3 regions of the Aestuariivirga litoralis genome follow, and region 1 is predicted to be linked to each of the others. Evidence: predicted binding sites of a transcription regulator. Region 1 holds the regulator's gene; each other region holds the start of a gene.
What was found. The regulator PhoB, encoded in region 1, activates phosphate uptake and scavenging genes when phosphate is short. The targets are predictions, from matches to a motif close to TGTCATNNANCTGTCAT.

Region 1 (2,262 bases):
ATCTGGATCCCGCCGCTCTTCGCCGGAATGACCACGAAGCTGGTCACCGGTGCCTATCCCGTCAACCTCAATGCCAACAGCACTTTTGCCATTGCGATCTCACTGGTCTCGGTGGCAGGCACCGCACTCATCATCAAATATACCCAGTTTGGCCGCTCCTGGGCGGCATGTTCGCAGGATGCAACACTGGCCATGCTCTGCGGCGTCAATTCACAAGCCATCATCGCCGGCACCTTTGTGCTGGGTGCGGCTTTATCTTCAGTTTCTGGCTGGATGACGGCCATCACCTATGGCGGCACCAATTTCTCGGTGGGCATCATGCTGGGTTTCAAAGCCATGTTTGCCGCTGTGGTCGGGGGCTTCGGCAATGTGCGGGGGGCAGCCATGGGAGCCATTTCTCTTGCCGTCCTGGAAGTGCTATGGTCGGGGTCCTTCGGTTCGGCTTACCGCGATGTGGGCGTGTTCAGCACCATCATTGTGATCCTGCTGCTGAAGCCGGAGGGCTTAGGTGGAGACGCCACAAGGCGGGAGAGTGAAGCATGAAAAAGATTGTGATTTCATCACTACTGATTTCGTCAATGGCGCTGCTCACCGGCTGTTTTGACAGCGGGCCGAAATCCTATCTCAAGATCGCCGGCGGCGGCCTCCAGTTCAACTATCGTGTTTCCGAAATGTCGATGGTGGTGATCGCTCAGCAGGTTTCGCCGCTGCCTGCCGGCAGCATTGTGGAAGCCCAGTTTGACATTCCCGGCACCCAGACGCGCGAAAGCGTGACACTGCCATCGATGGAAGGCAAACTCACTTACCGCCTGCAATCGCAAAAGCTGTTCAACATCAAGAAAGGCGGCGAATACAAAGTCAGCCTGCTCCTGCGCGACAAGAGCGGTGCCGAGATCGACCGCGAGGAAACGGCCTTCCATTCCGATGTGGACCAATCGACATTGCCGGACAAGCCGCTGGTTGATGACTTGGCCTTCACGCCGAATTTTCAGAATATCAAGTAGAGCCTAGCGGCCAAACCGCTCATCAAAGGCATAGCCCGACCCCCGCACCGTGCGGATCGGGTCAAGCTCGCGTCCACGCGAGAGATTCTTGCGCAAGCGGCCGACATGCACATCCACCGTGCGCTCATCGACGAAATTATCATTGCCCCAGACTCGATCGAGCAATTGCGCACGTGAATAAACCCGGCCCGGTGACTGCATGAGATATTCCAGCAGCCGGAATTCGGTGGGCGACAGTGCGATATCGCGCTGCCCGCGTGAGACGCGCTTTTTGATCCGGTCCAGCGTGATATCGCCGGAGAGCAACGTCTCCGATACAGCTTCCGGCTTCACTCGGCGCAAGATGGACCTGATGCGCGCCATCACTTCCGGCACTGAGAAAGGCTTGATCACATAATCATCAGCCCCGGTGGCAAGGCCACGCACCCGCTCGGTTTCTTCGCCGCGCGCGGTGAGCATGATCACCGGCAACTTCTGGGTTTCCGGTTTGGAGCGGATCATCCGGCAGACTTCAATGCCGGACAAACCAGGCAGCATCCAGTCGAGCAGCACGAGATCAGGCATCTCTTCGGTCAATGCCGGATGCACGTCCTCGCCGGTCTCCACCACCTTGGTGCGGAAACCTTCGGATTCAAGATTGTAGGCGAGAAGCTGGTGAATCGCCGCTTCGTCTTCAACAATCAGGATATATGCGCTCATCGAAGTTCCAGTCTACTTGCCGTCGAACGGCGTGATGCTGGTCTTGTCCTTCTTCGGGCGCTCGTCCCGCAGCGGCTTTCCATGCACCAGGTAATAGATGTTCTCGGCAATATTGGTGGCGTGATCGCCGATGCGTTCGATATTCTTGGTCGCAAACAGCAGATGCGTGCAGGCGCCAATCATCCGTGGGTCTTCCATCATATAAGTGAGAAGTTCGCGGAAGATCGAATTGTACAGCGCGTCGATGTCCTCGTCATGGCGCCAGACTTCGAGAGCCTTCTCGGCGTCATTGGCAGCAAAGGCATCCAGCACCAGCTTGAGCTGAGCCTGCGAAAGCTGGCCCATGCGTTCCACACCCGAAGACAGGCTGCGCGGCATGCGCTCATTCACGGCATGGGCGCGCTTGGCCACGTTCTTGGCAAGGTCACCAATACGTTCAAGGTCAGATGCGATGCGGATCGCCACCATGATGTTGCGCAGGTCGCGTGCCATCGGCTGGCGTTTGGCAATGGTCACCACCGCGCGTTCTTCAATGGCCACTTCCATCGCATCAATCTTG
Region 2 (2,262 bases), on a different contig from region 1:
TGAAGGTAATTTCATTGAGGCCACGGTGGACACGCCCTTCTTCCAGATCGGGGAGCATAAATATGGCAAGCCCATCCTTGACCGGGTGGCTGATGCCAAGATGCCGCTCGGTGAAGCGGCCAAGATGATCCTGATTTCGTTTGATTCCACCTTGCGCTCAAACCTGAGCGTAGGCCTGCCGATTGACATGCTGACTTATGAGAACGGCAGTTTGAAATTCGAGCATGTGAAGCGCATCGGGCAGGACGACCCGTATTTCCGCATGGTGTCGGGCGAATGGTCGAAGGCGCTCAGGGTCGCGTTCAAAAATATCGAGCCGTTTGATATTTAGATCCCGCTGACGGCCAGACCTGAAAACGCGTCGCTGACTTGCGCGCGCGACACGATGGGCTGCGGTGCTTGTTCTTCGACCGCTGCAGGCTCGGCATGATCGGCCCAGTTCAGAATTTCCCAGCGGCCGTCAAAATGCTCCACCAAGGCGGTGCAGCTTTCCACCCAGTCGCCATCATTGAGATAGTGGATGCCATCGATCATGCGATCATCTGGCGTATGGATATGGCCGCAAATCACGCCCTGGCAATTGCGCGCATGGGCTTCTTTCACCACAACGGTTTCAAAGCGGGAAATGAACTCCACCGCCTTCTTCACCTTGTGCTTGATGTAAGCCGAAAGCGACCAATGGCCGAGGCCGAAGAGCTTGCGGCACCACAGGATCACCACATTGAGATCCATCAGGCGTTCGTAAGCCCAGTCGCCCATCTTGGCGAGCCACGAAGCGAAATAGATCACGTTGTCAAACTTGTCGCCATGCAGCACCAGATAGCGCTTGCCGGTGGCAGAGATGTGCACGGTTTCATTCAACACCGCGACACGGCCAAATCGATGCCCCAAGAACTGGCGGAAATTTTCGTCATGGTTGCCCGGCAGGTAAATCACGCGCGCACCTTTGCGGGCCTTGCGCAGAAGCTTCTGGACCACGTCATTCTGTTTCTGGTTCCAGTACCAGTGCTTTTTCAGCGACCATGAATCGATAATGTCACCGACCAGATAGAGATAATCACTCTCCGTTTGCTTCAAAAAATCGAGGATCAAATCGCAGCGCGCGCGCCTGGTTCCCAGATGAAGATCGGAGATGAAAATGGCGCGGAAGCGCCGCGTCGGTGTGGCGAGCTGGTCCATGATCCGCGCTTTGGCCGCTTCGCATGAAAGTTTGATGACGAAAATTCCGTGACCGAATCGTCACAGAGAAGCCTTAGCGCGGTCACCAAATTGAAGGGGAATTGCATGACCATTGACGCCATCTCTTCACATAGCACCAAACATCTGGTGCTTGACGCCGTGGGCCCCGGCAGCGGCTTTGGCTGGCGCGGCTTGCAGGAGCGGCTGTTTGCCTATCTGTTCCGCGGGCTGGTTTACGCGCAAATCTGGGAAGACCCTGAAGTCGATATGGCGGCGATGGAACTGCAGCCGCATCACCATGTGGTGACGATCGCTTCGGGCGGCTGCAATGCGCTGAGCTATTTGATGGCGGGGCCGGCGCGGGTGACGGCCGTTGATCTCAACCGGGCGCATGTGGCGCTGGTGCGGCTGAAAATCGCGGGTGCCAAATATTTGCCGAATAGCGAAAGCTTCTACCGCTTTTTCGGCGAGGCTGATGATGCGGCCAATCCTGATCTTTATCGCCGCTTCCTTGCCAGCCAGATTGACAACGAAACGCGCGCCTATTGGGAAGGGCGCAATCTGTGGGGCCAGAAGCGCATCGACGGGTTTGCGAAAAACATCTATCGTCGCGGGCTGCTCGGCAAGTTCATCGGTGCGGGCCACATGGCGGCGCGCTTTTATGGCTTGAACCTGCAGAGCTTTCTGGACTGCCAGGATCTGGGCGAACAGCGCGCTTATTTCCATCAGCATATCAGCCCGCTGTTTACGCGCCGCCTGGTCAAGCGTGTGACCAAATCGCCGATGGCGCTGTTTGGCCTGGGCATTCCGCCGGCACAATATGATGCGTTATCTGGCGGCGGCAATATGGGCGAGGTTTTGTACGAGCGCCTGCGCCGCCTCACTTGCGATTATCCGCTGAGCGAAAATTATTTTGCCTGGCAGGCTTTTGGCCGCGCCTATGCGCCGGACGCTTCGGGCCCACTGCCGCCCTATCTGCAAGAAAAGAATTTCGATGTGCTGCGTGACCGCGCCTCGCGTCTCAGCGTGCATCAGGCGAACATGACGCATGTGCTGGCGCAGGCCCCGTCGGCCAGCGTGGAC
Region 3 (2,262 bases), on a different contig from region 1:
GGCCGATCACAAATGCGTGCATGACGCATTTGTGTGTAGGCGTTCACGGCGAACACTCGTCCAATCCTGGAACGGTTGAAACAACCGCAACAGAGAGAGGACTACCCATGAAGAACACAGTCAAGATCGTGGCCGCCGTGCTGACCATTGCTGCAGGCGCAGCATCGTTCGCCGGCAGCGCCGATGCCATGATGATGAAAATGTCGAAAAACCACATGATGATGATGAAGAAGTGCTCGATGATGCACGGCAAGAAGCATTGCATGATGATGATGGACAAGCACATGATGATGCATCACCACATGATGAAGCCGATGATGAAGCACATGTAATTCTGCCTCTACAAAAAAGGCCTGCAGGGTTGAGAACCTTGCAGGCTTTTTTTTGAGAGAAAGTGGTGAGCCACCATGGGCCGTCAAGACATACGATCCCTGGTCCCTACTCACGTAGGTGGGCGCCGTTTACGACAGACCACGGTCCATCACAGGGACAGCTCCCTAAGAAATCGATTATAGGCCCTGGGAATTAAGTGTCTCACACGCACCGGGCAGCATCACCAAGGCCTATATAGGAAGCCGCGAACGCAATGTCCAACACAGGTGTGCAAGCCCGCGGATTTGGGTTAAGCGGACGGAATGCCGCAACACATCGCTCTCATCACTTATCTTGTGCGTGACTATGACGAAGCCATCACCTGGTTTCGCGACGCTTTGGGGTTTGAACTGCGCGAAGACAGCGACCAGGGCCAGGGCAAGCGCTGGGTCGTGATGGCGCCGGCGGGTGAGTCGGGCGCGCGATTCCTCCTGGCGAAAGCGGTCACAGAGCAACAGGTTTCAGCCATTGGCAAAGCCGCAGGCGGGAGGGTGGCGTTTTTCCTGCACAGCACCGACTTTGCCACTTTGCATGGCAAAATGATTTCAGCCGGTGTGCGCTTTCTGGAAAGCCCGCGTCATGAAACATATGGCACGGTTGCCGTATTCGAGGATCTCTACGGCAACCGCTGGGATCTCATACAACCCGCCTGAAACAATCAGGCGGCTTGCAGGACTTCCTTTTCAATTTTCATGATTTCGTCTTTGACGCGCAGTTTCCTGCGCTTGATGTCAGCGACGATTGAGTCGGAAATGCCTGGAGAGGCAACCGCTTCGGCGAGCTCTTTTTCCAAAGCCCGGTGCTTGACGATCATTTCAGTGAGGTGGTTTTTGAGGCTCATTCCAATCTCCTGGGAGGTCATTGAAACTCAGCTACGACGGCATCAAACCGTAACAGAATGATGACATAGAATTGATTGCTTGTCGATCAAAAGCTTCTTGGGAATCCATGCAGAATCATCAAGTTTGAGCCAAATTTTTTTCATCGCTGGCGCATCCCCTTGATGCGCAACCGGGTTCCGGGCGAAAAGATTTCTTTCCACAGAAAATTGCGATAGGGATAATCTACGGGAATCTCAAAGACGCGGGGAATGCATTCATCCATGGATACGCTGCAGGAAGTTCAGCTGCGCTCAAAGCTGCAACATCTCTATCAGCAGCACCGTGACCTTGATGCCGCAATCGACGCACTGGGCGACACGGGCAAGGCCGATCCCCTGCAACTGCAGCGCTTGAAAAAACTGAAGCTTTCGCTGAAAGACCAGATTGCCCAGATCGAAAACATGCTGATCCCCGATATTATCGCTTGAAGGAAAAATCGTGAACCCCACCGTCGCCATCATCATGGGTAGCCAGTCTGACTGGGAGACGATGAAATTCGCCGCCGATACGTTGAAGGCGCTGGATGTGACCTTTGAGTCGCGTATCGTTTCAGCGCACCGCACGCCAGAGCGGCTGTTCCAATTCGCTAAGGGCGCCAAGGCCGAAGGCTTCAAGGTGATCATCGCCGGGGCCGGTGGTGCCGCACATTTGCCGGGCATGACAGCGGCAGTGACTCCACTGCCTGTCTTCGGCGTGCCGGTCGAATCAAAGGCTTTATCGGGGTGGGATTCGCTGCTCTCCATCGTGCAGATGCCAGCCGGTATTCCGGTGGGCACGCTGGCGATCGGCAAGGCGGGTGCGGTGAATGCTGCTCTTTTGGCCGCAGCCGTGTTGGCCTTGCAGGATGAAGATCTGGCGTTGCGGCTTGATGCCTGGCGCATGCGGCAGACGGATGGCGTGGCACTGCAGCCCAAGGATTTGACCTGATGCCGGCTTTGCCGCCGGGCTCCACCATCGGCATTCTGGGTGGCGGGCAATTGGCCCGCATGCTGGCGCTGGCGGCGGCGCG

Region 2: a site for PhoB is predicted at 1,203-1,219, ahead of F8B91_RS09760 (UDP-2,3-diacylglucosamine diphosphatase). Genes of this name have one in related genera too.
Region 3: a site for PhoB is predicted at 1,263-1,279, ahead of F8B91_RS09005 (YdcH family protein). Genes of this name have one in related genera too.

The regions. Positions count from the first base shown of each region.
Region 1 covers NZ_WAHS01000002.1:771,109-773,370, forward strand. The annotation lists gene F8B91_RS15555 (branched-chain amino acid ABC transporter permease) at 1-543, shown strand, start outside; gene F8B91_RS15560 (hypothetical protein) at 540-1,004, shown strand; gene phoB (phosphate regulon transcriptional regulator PhoB) at 1,008-1,703, opposite strand; gene phoU (phosphate signaling complex protein PhoU) at 1,716-2,262, opposite strand, start outside.
Region 2 covers NZ_WAHS01000001.1:1,923,701-1,925,962, forward strand. The annotation lists gene F8B91_RS09755 (proteasome-type protease) at 1-331, shown strand, start outside; gene F8B91_RS09760 (UDP-2,3-diacylglucosamine diphosphatase) at 328-1,179, opposite strand; gene F8B91_RS09765 (DUF3419 family protein) at 1,285-2,262, shown strand, end outside.
Region 3 covers NZ_WAHS01000001.1:1,762,272-1,764,533, forward strand. The annotation lists gene F8B91_RS08990 (hypothetical protein) at 108-332, shown strand; RNA gene ssrS (6S RNA) at 396-557, opposite strand; gene F8B91_RS09000 (VOC family protein) at 636-1,025, shown strand; gene F8B91_RS09005 (YdcH family protein) at 1,031-1,213, opposite strand; gene F8B91_RS09010 (YdcH family protein) at 1,463-1,681, shown strand; gene purE (5-(carboxyamino)imidazole ribonucleotide mutase) at 1,716-2,180, shown strand; gene F8B91_RS09020 (5-(carboxyamino)imidazole ribonucleotide synthase) at 2,180-2,262, shown strand, end outside.